Regions from separate parts of the Devosia salina genome, predicted to be linked through region 4. Evidence: predicted binding sites of a transcription regulator. Region 4 holds the regulator's gene; each other region holds the start of a gene.
The links. Region 4 encodes PhoB, which activates phosphate uptake and scavenging genes when phosphate is short. Its sites were predicted from a motif close to TGTCATNNANCTGTCAT; they were not measured.
Positions count from the first base shown of each region.

Region 1: ugpB (sn-glycerol-3-phosphate ABC transporter substrate-binding protein UgpB) is a predicted target of PhoB. The motif match lies at 2,058-2,074, and genes of this name have one in related genera.
Region 2: phnF (phosphonate metabolism transcriptional regulator PhnF) is a predicted target of PhoB. The motif match lies at 1,569-1,585, and genes of this name have one in related genera.
Region 3: K1X15_RS05490 (NAD-glutamate dehydrogenase) is a predicted target of PhoB. The motif match lies at 2,150-2,166, and genes of this name have one in related genera.

Region 1 covers NZ_CP080590.1:1,939,574-1,943,335, forward strand. The annotation lists gene ugpA (sn-glycerol-3-phosphate ABC transporter permease UgpA) at 1-447, opposite strand, end outside; gene ugpB (sn-glycerol-3-phosphate ABC transporter substrate-binding protein UgpB) at 536-1,855, opposite strand; gene K1X15_RS09315 (GFA family protein) at 2,217-2,753, shown strand; gene K1X15_RS09320 (DUF4440 domain-containing protein) at 2,808-3,143, shown strand; tRNA gene K1X15_RS09325 (tRNA-Leu) at 3,205-3,289, opposite strand; gene K1X15_RS09330 (FliM/FliN family flagellar motor switch protein) at 3,435-3,668, opposite strand; gene lipB (lipoyl(octanoyl) transferase LipB) at 3,744-3,762, shown strand, end outside.
Region 2 covers NZ_CP080590.1:3,429,801-3,433,562, forward strand. The annotation lists gene phnH (phosphonate C-P lyase system protein PhnH) at 1-339, opposite strand, end outside; gene phnG (phosphonate C-P lyase system protein PhnG) at 339-782, opposite strand; gene phnF (phosphonate metabolism transcriptional regulator PhnF) at 772-1,527, opposite strand; gene K1X15_RS16845 (alpha-D-ribose 1-methylphosphonate 5-triphosphate diphosphatase) at 1,704-2,849, shown strand; gene phnN (phosphonate metabolism protein/1,5-bisphosphokinase (PRPP-forming) PhnN) at 2,846-3,397, shown strand; gene K1X15_RS16855 (DapH/DapD/GlmU-related protein) at 3,408-3,762, shown strand, end outside.
Region 3 covers NZ_CP080590.1:1,159,696-1,163,457, forward strand. The annotation lists gene K1X15_RS05490 (NAD-glutamate dehydrogenase) at 1-2,039, opposite strand, end outside; gene K1X15_RS05495 (sulfate ABC transporter substrate-binding protein) at 2,674-3,696, shown strand; gene K1X15_RS05500 (DUF6894 family protein) at 3,741-3,762, opposite strand, start outside.
Region 4 covers NZ_CP080590.1:2,802,888-2,806,649, forward strand. The annotation lists gene pstB (phosphate ABC transporter ATP-binding protein PstB) at 1-704, shown strand, start outside; gene phoU (phosphate signaling complex protein PhoU) at 730-1,440, shown strand; gene phoB (phosphate regulon transcriptional regulator PhoB) at 1,637-2,338, shown strand; partial or broken gene K1X15_RS13715 (AraC family transcriptional regulator) at 2,381-3,019, opposite strand; gene K1X15_RS13720 (LacI family DNA-binding transcriptional regulator) at 3,341-3,762, shown strand, end outside.

The DNA.
Region 1 (3,762 bases), 860 kb from region 4:
GTCCCAGTCGACGCCGAAAAAGCTCAGCATATAGGGCAGGATGCCGGTGGAGGAATTGAACAGGAACCACCACAATATGCCCGCCACCACCGGCGAGACCGCATAGGGCCAGAGCAGCATGGTCGAATAGGCGGTCGCCGAACGGACCAGCCGGCTCACCGCCACGGCCAGGATCAGCGCCAGGCCCATCGACACCGCAGTTACCGCAAGGGCGAACACTGCCGTGCGACCGATCGAGGCCAGATAGGCCGGTTCCTGGAACAGCCGCGCATAGTGCAGCAGGCCCACGAAGCTGGTCGACAGGCCGAACGGGTCTTCCCGTTCAAAGGACGATTTGACCGCCTGGCCGGCCGGCCAGATGAAAAACAGAAGCGTGATGATCAGCTGCGGCGCCACCAGCAAATAGGGCAGCCCCTTGGCGGGAAAGACTGTGCGTTTGGTATCCATCGACCCGATCCGCGGGAACGTTTAGGTCCCCGATGAGACAAATGGGCAGGGCCGCATCGCAGCCCTGCCCGATCATTTGTGAGGCGCCTTACTGGTTGGCGGCCTGGAAGTCGCGCAGCATCTGGTTGCCGCGGCTGACGAGGTCATCGAGAGCCTGCTGGGCCGACTTGTCGCCCGACAGCAGCGCCTGGAATTCCTGGTCGATCACGTCGCGGATCTGCACGTAATTGCCGAAACGCAGGCCCTTGGAGTTCTCGGTCGGCGGATTGAGGGTCATCTGCTTGATGGCCACGTCCGAGCCCGGATTGGCTTCGTAATAGCCCTGGCTCTGGCCCAGCTCATAGGCAGCCTGGGTGATCGGCAGATAGCCGGAGAACTGGTGCCAGCCCGCCTGCACTTCGGGCGAGGACAGGTAGGTGAAGAAGTCGGCGACACCCTTGTACTGGGCCTCGTCCGCACCCTGCAGCACCCACAGCGTGGCGCCGCCGATGATCGAGTTCTGCGGCTGCACATCGGCATAGTGCGGCAGCATGCCGAAGCCGACCTCGAAGTCCTTGGCATTGGCCAGCACGCCGGCGCGCGAGGCCGAGGAGTTCATGTACATGGCGCATTCGCCCGTATAGAACGTGGCCGGAGCGTCAGCGCCGCCACCCGGGCCGCCATACGAGAACACGCCCTCGTCCTGCCACTTCTTGAGGTTTTCCCAGTGCTTGACCTGCAGCGGGCCGTTGACGGTCAGCTCGGTGTCGAGGCCGCCAAAGCCGTTTTCGAGCGTGCCGATGGGCTGGTTGTGCCAGGCCGAGAAGTTTTCCAACTGCGCCCAGGAAATCCAGCCGGTGGTGAAGCCGCAGCTGGCCGCGCCCGATTCCATGATCTTGCGCGAATAGGCTTCCAGGTCTTCCCAGGTGGCCGGCGGGGTGTTCGGGTGAAGGCCGGCTTTCTCGAAGGCGGTCTTGTTATAGTAGAGGATCGGGGTCGAGGAGTTGAACGGCATGGAGAGCATGTTGCCCTCGGTGTCGGTGTAGTAGCCGACGACGGTCGGCAGGTAGTCGGCCGGATTGAATTCGGCGCCCATGTCGGCCATCAGCTGGTAGACCGGATAGACAGCGCCCTTGGCGGCCATCATCGTGCCGGTGCCCACTTCGAAGACCTGCACGATTTCCGGCTGCTCACCGGCGCGGAAGGCGGCGATGGCGGCGGTCATGGTCTCGGCATAGGAGCCCTTGTAGACCGGGGTCACGACATAGTCGGACTGGCTGGCATTGTAGCCGGCGACGATTTCCTCGAGCTTGGTGCCCAGTTCGCCACCCATGGCGTGCCACCAGGTCACTTCGGTCGCGGCAAAGGCCACCGACGTGGAAAGCATCAGCGAAAGGGCAGCAAGGCCCACGCGGTTCAAAGTCTTCATCTTTGTCTCCCAATGGGCCGGCGCGAACCCGAAACGGGGCGCCCGGCTCCAGCCAGACCTGTTTTGGTGTGAGCGCCGGCAACGGAGAGACGAAACCGTCCGAAACAAACCGAAACCTTGGGCGCACAAGCCGCCATCCCGCTGGGGCATCGGCCTGCCCGCTCCCTCTAGTGAGCCTGCTTGACGTTCACTTGAAGGTTCGGTGACCGTTCGATGACGGCGCGCTTTGCTTGTGGACAAGGTTCGTTTGAACATCGCGCGCCCGGCCTTGCCGGGTCCGGCAATCGCCGCCATCGTGTCGAAACCAGCAATGCCCGCACGTCACCAGAGCATCGACACCTGACGAAAGGGAAAGCCGACCATGGTGCAAACCACCACCCTCGCCTGCCAATGCGGCCAGTTCCACATCGAGGTAACGGGCGCGCCGCTGATTACCGCCGAATGCCACTGCACGTCGTGCCGCACGGCCGCGCAACGCCTTTCCGCCCTGCCCCCGGCCTTTCCGCTGACCGATGCAAGCGGCGGCGTGCCTTACATCCTCTATCGCAAGGATCGTGTCCGCTTCCCCGACGGCACCGCCAATCTCGCCGAATTCCGTTTGAACGATTCGGCTCCCACGCGCCGCGTCGTCACCATCTGCTGCAACACGCCGGTCTTCACCGAATTCCAGGGCGGCCACTGGCTCAGCCTCTTCGCCGGCCTCTGGCCAGAAGCCCAGCGCCCACAGATGGAGATTCGCACCCAGACCGGCGATGTTCCCGAAGGCACCACCCTCGATGATTCCCTGCCCTCGGGCGGCATGGTCACCGCCGGTTTTTACGCAAAGCTCCTCGCTGCCTGGATCGCCATGGGGTTCAGGGTGCCTAAGGTGGAGGTGCGTGACAGGGTCAACGCCTGATCCCGGAACCGAACAGCCACCACCTGTGTTCGTCCCGAAACGGGAGAATGTGGCATGAACAGTCTCTGGACGACCGAAGAGGCCTTGTGGCTTGAAGGCGCCGATGCCTTCGAGCGTATCATGGCCGACGATTGCCTAATGGTCTTTGCGCCCATGGGCATCATGCGAAACGCGGAAATCGTGGAAAGTCTGCGGCACGCGCCGCGCTGGCAATCCGTATCGATGTCGGACCGCGCCGAGGCCCGTCCCGCCCCCGGCGTCCTGTCACTCGCCTATCGCGCCAGCGCTCAACGCCCAAATTCTGCGCCCTATGAGGCGCTTTGCACCTCGACCTATTTCGAAACCGGAGAGGGATGGCGGCTGCTGCAACATCAGCAAACCCCGCTTTAGCAGCCAGACAACAAAAAAGCCGCCTTGCGGCAGCTTCTTGTTTTGTCATCCCGAAGATGACTGGTGCGGTCGAGAAGACTCGAACTTCCACGCCTCGCGGCACAGCGACCTCAACGCTGCGCGTCTACCAATTCCGCCACGACCGCACGAGTGTGGTAGAAGCTTCGGTGCCGGGGCCCCGAAGCGAGTGGGGGTGTAGCAAAGCTCTTGGATAACCACAAGCGGATAATCGGGAATTTTCCCGTCCCTGTGGAGATGTCACCATCAGGCCGGCAAACCGGCTCTGTGCCCCTATCCGAAACGCAGCACCTTCTCGGTGACGAAGACCCGCAAATGCCCCTCTTCCACATTGACCTCGCCCTTGGCGATCAGCGTGTTGTTGGCATAGATGCGCAGCGGATCGTGCTCGGTCGCATCCAGTTCGATCACCGCGCCGCGCCCCATGCGCAGCATGTGGTGGATAGGCACGGTGGTCGCGCCCAGTTCGACCGTGATATCGACTTCAATATTGTCCAGGGTGTTCATAGATAAGGATGGGTCCCGGGTCCGGCGCCATGCGCCACGGATTCGTATCCCCCTCAAATTCGGCCAGGGCTGGTTATGGAAGTGTTAACAGACG
Region 2 (3,762 bases), 630 kb from region 4:
GGCCACGGCCGCGACCAGCGTCGCGCCATCGTCGGGATAGAGCGCGCTACCGCAATTGATCTGGGCAATCTCGGCGCCATCGAGGGTCGCGAGGAACACATGGTCGGCATTGCCGATCCCCTCGGCCAGCGTTGCGCCGCTGGCCAAAATGCGTTCGCGCATGGCGGGCGTATCGGCATAGGCGCTGCACTCGAGGTCAACCAGCGTCTCGACAATGGCGCCGAAACCGGCCTCGGGCAAAGTGCGGACATCGCCGGGGCGCGAGAGAGTCCACATCAGGGCTTCGAACGTGGCGTTCGAGCGCAACTCGACGGCGTCGGGAGGAGCGACGGTCAGCATCAGAAGGTCTCCATTTCAACGCGGGTCGCTTCGACCTGCCGCATGCGCTCGGCATCGACATGGTCGAGATGCGTCTTCTCTTCGGCAAGGAAGCGGGCCGTCGCGTCATCGCGGCCGCGGGCCGCAACACTGAGATCGATCACCGCCATGGCCATGGCGCGCTCAAGGTCGCGACCGGTGACCATGCCATAGCCGACCTGGCCGGCCGGGTCGGTGATCTGGGCCTCGCTCACCAGTACTTCGCCCAGATGAAAATCGACGTTCTGCACGGTGTCGCGCATCGGCACCATCACAAGGCCGGTGCGATTGGCCACGACGGTGATCTCGCCCATGTCGTTGAGCAGCGCCTCGGCATGCTGCTTGAGGCGGTCGGGGCGGGCGCGGGCGAGAATGTCGAGCATCTCGCCGTGCCCAGGCCCACCCGAAGGGGTTTCATTGAACATCGCTGTGTCTTTCCGTCATGACCGTTGGCTGGTCGGTTTCAAAGGTGAATTGGACGCGGTCGCCGGCCCAGACGGCTTCGGAAAAGCCGATTGGGTTGCCATCGAGATCCGCGTCGATCTTCTGCACCACCAGCACGGACTGGCCGGGCCGCAGCATCAACATGCTGGCCTCGTGTTCCGAGGCGAGGCGGGTGAACACGGTGGTGCGCTGCCGGCGATAGTCGAGGATGCCGTAGGAGCGGTAGACCTGGGTGATGGATGGCGTGTCGCGTCGGCGTTCCGGCAGGTCCGGGAAGCGCGTCGCGTCGTGATAGGCCCAACCCATGGAGATGGGCAGGTCATTGGCAAAGCCCCGCCACGAACGGGCAAAGACTGGCGCGTCCTTGTCGATCCCCAGGGCGGCAGCCACGCGATTGCTGGCCGGAAGTTTCATCTCCGCCAGCGTTTCGCCCGAGGATGTCAGGCCCTGGCTCATCAGGTTTTCGTGCCAGCGGGTGCGCGTGCCGATCACGTAATTGAGGAGCGGCGCGCGCTCGACAAAGGTGCCCCGTCCATGCTCGACGCGCAGCTTGCCCTCGCTCACCAGCGCCGCCAGGGCCTTGCGCAGCGAGTGGCGGCGCACGCCATAGAGCACGCACAGCTCGGGCTCTGACGGCAGCCGTGTATCGGCCGCCAACCGCCCCGAGGTGATTTCTTCGCTGATCCGGTCCCGGGTTTCTTCCCAGGAATGTCCTTGGTTTCGCATATCGTCAACTCATTCGAATGAGCTGGTTCTAGCGAGCCGAAGTGACACTGAAATGACGGTAGCGCCGTCCTGCGACAATCCTGCGTCGACTCATTCGAATGTCGCCGCCGATGTCGTTTGCCTGTCACAGAGCGTGAGTAGGGGATGGGCCAAGGAGACGCCCGAGGAGACGCAACATGACCGCCATCGGCCTTGACCAGACCGTGCTCACCAATGCCCGCATCGTCCTGGCCGACAGGGTCATGGAGGGCGCCGTGGAAATGGCCGGCGGCGTCATCACCGACATCGGTTCTTCCAGCACACGTGGCCTGGATCTCGAGGGCGACTACCTCATTCCGGGGCTCGTCGAACTCCATACCGACCATCTCGAAACCCACTATGCGCCGCGGCCGAAAGTGCGCTGGCACCCAATTGCAGCCGTGCAGGCACATGATGCGCAGATTGCCGCCTCCGGCATCACCACGGTTTTCGACGCCATTCGCGTCGGCACTGACGAACATGCCGATATGGGCGCCGCCGAACTGCGCATCCTGGCCGCGGCGATAACGGCCGGGGTCGAGGCGCGGCGCCTGCGCGCCGATCATTTCATTCACCTGCGCTGCGAGGTCTCGGCCCCCGATTGCCTCGAGGCGTTCGAGGCCATCATGGACCATGAATTGGTCCGGCTGGCCTCGCTGATGGACCACGCCCCGGGCCAGCGCCAATTCGCCAATCCCGACGCCTATCGCGCCTATTACCAGGGCAAGCTCAAGATGAGCGACACCCAGCTGGCCGAATTCATCGCCCGCCGTACGCTCGAATCGATCACCTATGCGGATCGCCACCGCAAGGCGCTGGCCGAACTCAGCCATGCGCGGTCCATAGTCCTCGCCAGCCACGACGACGCAACCGCTGCCCATGTCGACGCCGCGCTGGATCTGGGCATCAGCATTGCCGAATTTCCCACCACCATGGAGGCGGCAAAGGCCTCGCAGGATGCGGGCCTTGCCATTCTCATGGGCGGCCCCAATGTCGTCCGCGGCGGCTCGCATTCGGGCAATGTCTCGGCGCGCGACCTCGCCGCGGCGGGCCTGCTCGACATCCTGTCCTCCGACTACATCCCCTTCTCCATGCTGCAGGCCGCCTTTTGCCTGGTCGACGAAGCAGCGATCGATGTGCCGCAGGCCATCGGCCTGGTCACCCGCCGTCCGGCCGAAGCGGCGGGACTGGATGATCGCGGCGAGATCGCGCTGGGCAAGCGCGCCGACCTCGTGCAGCTGCGCATCGAGGATGGCATTCCCATCGTGCGCACAGTCTGGCGCCAGGGAAGGCGGGTGCTATGACCGGCGCCTTCGTCGCAGTGGTCGGGGCCAGTGGCGCCGGCAAGGACAGCCTGATCAATTTCGCCCGCGACCATCTGGCCGAGGCGGTCAGGGTGGTGCGCCGCGTGGTCACCCGCGCCGCTGATGGCGGTAGCGAAGATCACGACAGCATGACACCCGAAGCATTTGCTGCTGCCAAACAGCGCGGTGCGTTTGCCCTGAGCTGGGAGGCGCATGGCCTCAGCTATGGCCTGCCCATTGCGCTGGAGGACGATCTCGCGGCCGGCCGGGTCGTCATCGCCAATCTATCGCGGGCCGTGCTGCCCAGACTGCTCGCACGCTATCCCAATGCTCTGGTTGTGGAGGTCACGGCCGAACCCGACGTCATCGCCCGTCGCCTCTCCGGACGCGGGCGCGAAACCGGGGACGATATTGTGCGGCGCATGGAGCGCGGCGCGCGCTTCCGCCTGCCCCCTGGCACCGTCCAGATCGACAATTCCGGTCAGCTCGACCGTGCCGGAGCCCAGTTCGTGGCGCTACTGCGTGACCTGCTTCGTCAGCCCGCTTGAGGAGAATGCCATGAAAAAGCTCAGCGAAACGCCCTTCATCCACGAAACGGCGAAAGTCACCCAGTCCACCCTGGGCCGCTACACCGAAGTGGGCGCGCACTGCCATGTCGCCTATTCGAGCATGGGCGACTATTCCTATTGCGTGGGCGGCACCCAGATCGCCTATGCGACCATTGGCAAGTTCTCCAACATTGCCGCCAATGTGCGCATCTACGCCTCCATGCATCCCATGGAGCGCGCGTCGCTGCACCACTTCACCTATCGCTCGGCCCAGTATTTCGAGGGCGAGGACGACGACCAGGCCTTCTTCGACTGGCGCGCCGGCAATGACATTCATATCGGCCACGATACCTGGATCGGCCACG
Region 3 (3,762 bases), 1.6 Mb from region 4:
GCATCGGCCGCCGCTTCGCGGTCGGTTCCGGCCGGGTCATGCAGTGCCGCAAACAGGGCCACGAGGCCCCGCGCCGCCTCCCGCTGGCTCACCATCACCTGAGCGATATAGCGCTGCGAATAGGAGGTCCCGACCTGCCTGAGATAGCGCGACAGCGCCCTCAGCAGCGCCGCCTGGCTCCAGTCGAGCCCGGCCAGCGTCACCAGCGTATTGAGCTGGTCGCTTTCCGCATCCCCCGTCCAGACTGCCATCAGGCCGGCTTCGATGGCGCGCGCCCGGGTGAGGACGTCGCCGCCGCCGTCCTCGCCCACCTCGAGCACCATGTCGTGCAGATAGCGCTCGACCCCGTCGCGCGGGACGATCGTATAGGTCCGCTCGTCGATCACCCGGAAGCCGAAATGCTCCAGCATCGGCACCCGGTCCGACAGCGGAATGGCGGTGCCCTCATGGTAAAATTTGAGCCCGAGCGTGCCATCTGCGCCGCTGCGCCTGGCAAGCCGAATGGCAATGCCGTCATCGCCAAGCCCGTTGAACACGCCGATATCGCGCAGCGCGTCCTCGGCGTCGTTGCGGCTCTGATAGGCGCCCGAAAAGGCCTGCTTCCAGTCGCTGACCAGGCCCGGCTCCGGCGCCGCCGCCATCAGCATGTCGGAAAAATCGTGCGTCAGCGCCTCGACGCCGGTTTCCAGCGCCCGCCGCTCCGGCTGCGGCGTCGGCCCCCCATTGCGCCCGATGATTACGTGCAGGCGCACCAGTTCCCCCTCAGGGAAGTGCGGATAATAGGCCGAGACCCGCCCGTCATAGAGATCGGCCAAATAGCGGGTGATCCGGGCCCGCACATTGCCGTCATAGCGGTCGCGCGGCACATAGACGAGAATGGACACGAAATTGTCGAACCGGTCGATGCGCGGCAGCACGCGCACCCGCGGCCGGTCGTAGAGCCCGGCAATAGCCTCGGCGAACTCGGCCAGTTGCGGCGTGTCGATCTGGAACAATTCGTCGCGTGGATAGCTGTCCAGCGCGCCCAGCAGCGTGCGCCCGGCATGGCCCAGCGGATCGACACCCGATTGGCGCATCACCTCGGCGATCTTGCGGCGGATCAGCGGCACTTCCGTATGCGGCGTCGCCAGCGCCTGCGCCGTATAGAGGCCCACCACGCGCAATTCGCCATTCGCCTTGCCGTCCGGCCCGAACAGCTTGATGCCCACATAATCCATATGGGCGCGCCGATGGACGCGGGCGCGGACATTAGCCTTGGTCACCAGCAGCGGATCGGGCCCCTGCACGAAGGCCACCAATTGCGGCGTGCTTTCCACATAATGCGGCCCGCTCCGCAGCACCCGCAGATCTTCGTCGCGCAGGATGCCCAGGCCCGTGCCGGGAACCGGCACCAGCTCGTCCCCCTCAAGCCGATATTCGCGCATTCCCAGGAAGGTATAATTGTGCTCGATCAGCCATTCCACGAAGCGCGCCGCTTCCTCACGCTGCGCCGGCTTGAGCACGTCGAGCCCCGCCGTAGCGCGCCGGACGCGGTCGAGCATGGGCTGCCAGTCCCCCACCGCATTGGCCACGTCCTTGAGCGTCGCCTCCAGCTCGGCAACCAGCGCATCCGGATCGGCGACTGGATCGCTCTGGATATGCAGCACGCTGACCGCGGTGCCGCCTTCCGAAACGACCTGCCCCTGGGCCACGCGCAGCACCGGATGCGCGAACAGGCGGATGGCGCCACCCATGGCGCGCAGCGCCGCCAGGGCGCTGTCGACGATGAAGGGCATGTCCGGCGAGAGGATGTCGAGCACCAGCGGGGCCCCGGTTACCACCGGTGGCGTCGCCAGCACGCGTGTCGAATCCACGGGTCCCGACAGCAGCCGCCCATGGCTGGTCGCGAGCGCATCGATAAGGGCATCCGGGTCCTGGCGGGAAAGATCGTCGGGGTCGATGGCCGCAATGGCCCGGCTCAGGAACAGCAGGAGGCTTTCATTGTCACTTGCCCTGGACCGCGCCCGTTCACGATACTGCGCCTCAACCGCCGTCGTCATGCCCTGCTCCCTGTGACTCGCATGGCGCTACCTTAGGCGGCGCAGATGACACTGTCTGTACCCCTTGGGTTGAATGCCGGCAGGGTGGGCAGGCGCCCCCGGCAGCTTTATTTCATGAAATCGTCACAACGCGGCAAAGCGTTTCCCTTGCGGACGGGTCCGGGGTTGGTTTACCACTTGTTAAACTCTATCAATCTGGTAGTCTTTGCCTACGTCACAACGCAGGTGCATGCATGCCCAAACTGTCTCAGTACGTTTCCTATGCGGCGCTCATCGCCGCCCTGTTCTTTGGATTTGTCGTCACGGTCCATGTCGGCATGTCGTTCTGATCCAGCATTCACCAATATAAAAACGTCAGCAATGGCGGCCAATCGGCCGCCATTTTCATTTTCGCCAAAGAATGTTTCCATTTCCGAAAGTACAGGTGCGGCGCATTTCTGAAGTATGACGCCTTTTATCCGAAAAGAATTTCATTCTCAGCCTGCACCGCGCCCTGTGGGCAAAAATGATTTTTCATCCAGCCCATCATGGCGCAATGGATATTTCCTGCGGCCCGTCCTCCGCAACATACCCGCGCCTTGCGATACTATACCAATTTGGTAGCGTATTAGGGTCATCAACGGGAGGGTTTCCGATGAAAACTGCTGCTCGCATCCTGGCCTGTGCCGGCCTGGTCGCCGCTTTGGCGTTCAGTACAATCGTCACTGTCGCGGCCCAGTCGCGCACGCTGATCAATGTCAGCTACGATCCCACGCGGGAATTCTACGAGGCCTTCAACCAGGCCTTCGTCACCCACTGGCAGGCGCTGACCGGGGAGGCCGTCGCCGTTCAGACCACCCATGGTGGTTCGGGCGCCCAGGCCCGCTCAGTCATCGAAGGCCTGCCCGCCGATGTCGTGACGCTGGCGCTCGAAAGCGACATCAACGCCATTGCCGACCACACCGGCAGGATCCGGTCCGACTGGCGCGGCACGCTGCCCCATGACAATGCCCCTTACACCTCGACCATCGTCTTCCTGGTGCGCAAGGGCAACCCGAGGCAGATTGCGGATTGGGACGACCTTGTCGCCGATGGCGTGCAGGTGATTACCCCCAATCCCAAGACCTCGGGCGGGGCGCGCTGGAATGTCCTGGCCGCCTGGGCCTGGGCCCTGGCGCAGCCGGGCGGGAATGAGGAGACGGCCCGGGACTATCTCGCCCGCCTGTTCAGCAATGTGCCCGTGCTGGATACCGGCGCGCGTGCAGCGACGATCACCTTTGCCCAGCGTGGCCTTGGCGATGTGCTGATCGCCTGGGAAAACGAGGCTCTGCTCACCCTGGCCGAACTCGGCGCCGACAAGTTCGAGATCGTCACCCCCTCCGTGTCGATCCTGGCCGAGCCTTCCGTCGCCATAGTCGATGCCAATGTGGATGCGCGTGGAACGCGGGACCTGGCCCAGGCCTATCTCGAATATCTATACTCGCCCGAGGGGCAGTCACTGGCTGCCAGCCATTATTTCCGCCCTGCCGATCCCAGCGCGGTTGAACCGCAAGCCCTCTCGGTCTTCGCCGATCTGGACCTCAGGCGTGTCGATGATTTTGGCGGCTGGCGTCAGGTGCAGCAACGCTTCTTCGATGAAGGCGGCATTTTCGACCAGGTCTTCGAGGGCAATTTCTAGGCGGTCATTCCAAGGTGTCCCGCCGCTCCTCAAGCGGCGGGCGCCTAATGCAGCGTGGCTGGTTCG
Region 4 (3,762 bases):
CGCTGCATGGCATCTCCATCGACATTCCCGACCGCGCCGTCACCGCCTTTATCGGCCCCTCGGGCTGCGGCAAGTCAACCTTCCTGCGCTGCATCAACCGCATGAACGACACCATCGAAGGTGCTAGGGTCGGTGGCCGCATCGAGCTCGACGGCCAGGACATCTATGCCCCCGACCTCGACGTGGTCGAACTGCGCGCCCGTGTCGGCATGGTGTTCCAGAAGCCCAACCCCTTCCCCAAATCCATCTACGACAACGTCGGCTATGGTCCCCGCATCCATGGCCTGGCCCGCAACAAGGCGGAGCTCGACGAGATCGTGATTTCCTCGCTGCGCAAGGCGGGGCTGTTCGAGGAGGTCAAGGACCGCCTCTCCGAACCCGGCACCGGCCTCTCCGGCGGCCAGCAGCAGCGCCTGTGCATCGCACGCGCCATCGCCGTCGGGCCCGAGGTCATCCTGATGGACGAGCCCTGCTCGGCCCTCGACCCGATTGCCACCGCCATCATCGAAGAGCTGATCGACGAGTTGCGCGAGAACTACACCATCGTCATCGTCACCCACTCGATGCAGCAGGCCGCCCGCGTCAGCCAGAAGACCGCCTTCTTCCACCTGGGCAATCTCATCGAGCAGGGCGATACCGAGGACATTTTCACCAATCCGGTGAACAAGCAGACCCAGGACTACATCATGGGCCGCATCGGCTAAGGCGAGAGGGACGAGGACAAAGACCATGCCCAATACCGGCACCGACCACATCGTCACCGCCTATAATGAAGAGCTGCTCGCGCTGGCCCAGGCCATTGCCGAGATGGGCGGCCAGGTCGAGCAGGCCGTCGAGAACGGCACCCGCGCCCTGCTCAAGCTGGACCGTGAACTGGCGGACCTGACGATCATCGCCGACCAGCGTATCGACGATATGCAGCGTCATATCGACGAGATGGCAGTCTCCATGATCGCCCGCCGCCAGCCCATGGCCAGCGATTTGCGCGCGATCATCACCTCCATCCATGTGGCGAGTGATCTCGAGCGCATCGGCGACATGGCCAAGCAACTGGCCCGCCGTTCGCTCAAGCTCGAGGGCCTCAATCTGCAGCCGACTTTCTACAATGGCGTCAAGAACATGACCGCGCTGGTTCTGCGCCAGGTCAAGGACGCGCTGGACGCCTATGGCAATCGCGAGGCGGCCGCCTCGGTGGAAGTGTGCAACCGCGACGACGAGGTGGATGCCATGTACACCTCGCTGTTCCGCGAGCTGTTGACCTACATGCTCGAGGATCCGCGCAACATCACCGCCTGCACCCACCTGCTGTTCTGCGCCAAGAGCCTGGAGCGGGTCGGCGATCACGCCACCAACATCGCCGAGCGCGCCTATTACCTGGCAACGGGCAAGCAGCTCACCGGCGATGTCCAGGAGCTGCAGCGCCAGCAGATCAAGGCTTAATCATAGAGGGAATGTTCATCGCCTCCCTCCCCCTTGAGGGGAGGGACCGAGGGTGGGGGTTCCGGCCAATCCACTTACCGGTGCATCCAAACTGAGAGCGCGCTTGAACACCCACCCCTAATCCCTCCCCTCAGGAGGAATGGGAACACAGAAAACCCATCGGCTCCAACTGGACGCCGACCGACGGAGCACATCCATGCCCGCCACCATTCTTGTGGTTGAAGACGAAGGCGATATCGCCATCCTGCTGCGCTACAATCTGGAGGCCGAAGGCTTCCGCGTGGTCACTGCCGAAAGCGGCGACGAGGCCCAGCACGCCATTGCCGAAAAGCTGCCTGACCTGATCCTGCTCGACTGGATGCTGCCCGAAATCTCGGGCATCGAGCTCTGTCGGCGCCTCCGCGCCCGCGAGGAAACCGCCCGCGTGCCGATCATCATGCTCACCGCCCGCGGCGAGGAAGAGGAGCGCGTGCGCGGCCTTTCGACTGGAGCTGACGACTATGTCGTGAAGCCCTTCTCGGTGCCCGAACTGGTCGCCCGCATCCATGCCCTGCTGCGCCGCGCCAATCCCAATCTGGTCACCGCCGCCCTAAAGGTTGGCGACCTTGAACTCGACCGCACCACCCATCGCGTGCGTCGGGCCAATCGCGACGTGCATCTGGGCCCCACCGAATACCGCCTGCTCGAATATCTCATGCGCCACCCAGGCCGGGTCTATTCGCGCGAGCAACTGCTCGATGGCGTCTGGGGCAATGATGTCTATGTCGACGAGCGCACCGTGGACGTCCATATCGGCCGCCTCCGCCGCGCCATCAACCGCGGCAAGGAAACCGATCCCATCCGCACCGTTCGCGGCGCCGGCTACGCCTTCGACGAGCGGTTTGCGGCCAACGCCTGAACTGGTCAACCAAACCTATGCGCGCGAGGGCAGAAGAGTCTGCCGGTCTGTTCCGATACAGATATCCATGCTGTAGGCGTCCGGCTCGGCGGGCTCCCGCTCCGAACGAAACACCATGAATGTCGGGCTGGTTTCCGGCGACAGGCCCGCAGCCAGGCGCCAGGCGCGGAAACGGTCGAAGGTGTCTCCCAGCCCGCTGCGGTTTCCGCGATGCTCCATGATCGCCACCGGCGTGGGCGGCACCTCGCGGATCATGACGTCCGTGTGGTCAAAGATGATTTGCATGATTTTGCTCCTTGCAGTGTCCAGCGGCCCGAAGGCCGACAGCCACGCCTCCCAGTCGGGAGACTTGCGGAACGCGGACGGTGTTTGCCCCAGCCTTTGCCGAAAGGCGCGGGCAAAGGCGTCGGGCGCTTCGTAACCGGCATCCATCGCGATGTCGGTGACACTCTGTGCGTCCTTGATCATCAGCTCCTGCGCAGCGCGCTTCATGCGCGCCAGTTGCACATATCGATGCAGCGGCACCCCGAAGATCGCCGTGAACTGGCGATGGAAATGAAACTTCGAGAAAGCCGCAACCCTGCTCAGGGTTTCGAGGTCGGGCGCTTCCTCGAGATGCCGGTCGATATGGTCCAGCACCCGTCGCATCCGGGCTTGATAGTCTTCAAGAGCAGTCGTCATCGTCTCTCGTTCCGTGGCGACCCCATCTAGACCCCACCTGGACCGGCGCGCTCGACCGATCTTGCGGTTTTGATCCGGAAACGAAAAGCAGCATTCGAGTTCAAGCCTTGGGGCATGGACCTGTGTATGCCCTGCCCTTGATGTCCCGGGCCTTTCCCGGTCGCAGCCCGACCAGCACGCGCCCGAACCGGGCGCCACAAAACCCACTTGCGCTGAAAGGCACTTCGTGATGATGTACTTCGGAAAAGCTTTTCCGAACCGACCGCGACCGTTTCGGCATACTGTGGCAACACCCCAGGAAAAGCATTTCCGGATGCGAAGATGACCCAGGATGACACCAACACCCGCCCCACCCTGCGCGACGTGGCCCGCCACGCCGGTGTCAGCCTCGGCACGGCCTCCAAGGCGTTGAACAAGGCCGGCACCCTGCGCCAGGAAACGCGCGAAAAGGTCCTCTCTGCCGCCCGCGAACTGGGTTTTCGCCCCAACGATCTGGCCCAGGCCCTGCATCGCGGCCAGAGTTTCACCGTCGGCCTCATCTCCAATGACAGTTTCGGTCGCTTCACCATGCCGATCATGGAGGGGCTCGAAACCGTTCTGCACGAAGCCGGCATCGCCCTGTTCATGTGCAACGCCACCGACGATCCGGAACGCGAGAAGCGCCACATCGACCAATTGCTGGGCAAGCGCGTCGACGGGCTGGTCTTCACCGGCCGCCGGGCCGACCGCCGTCCGGCACCCGG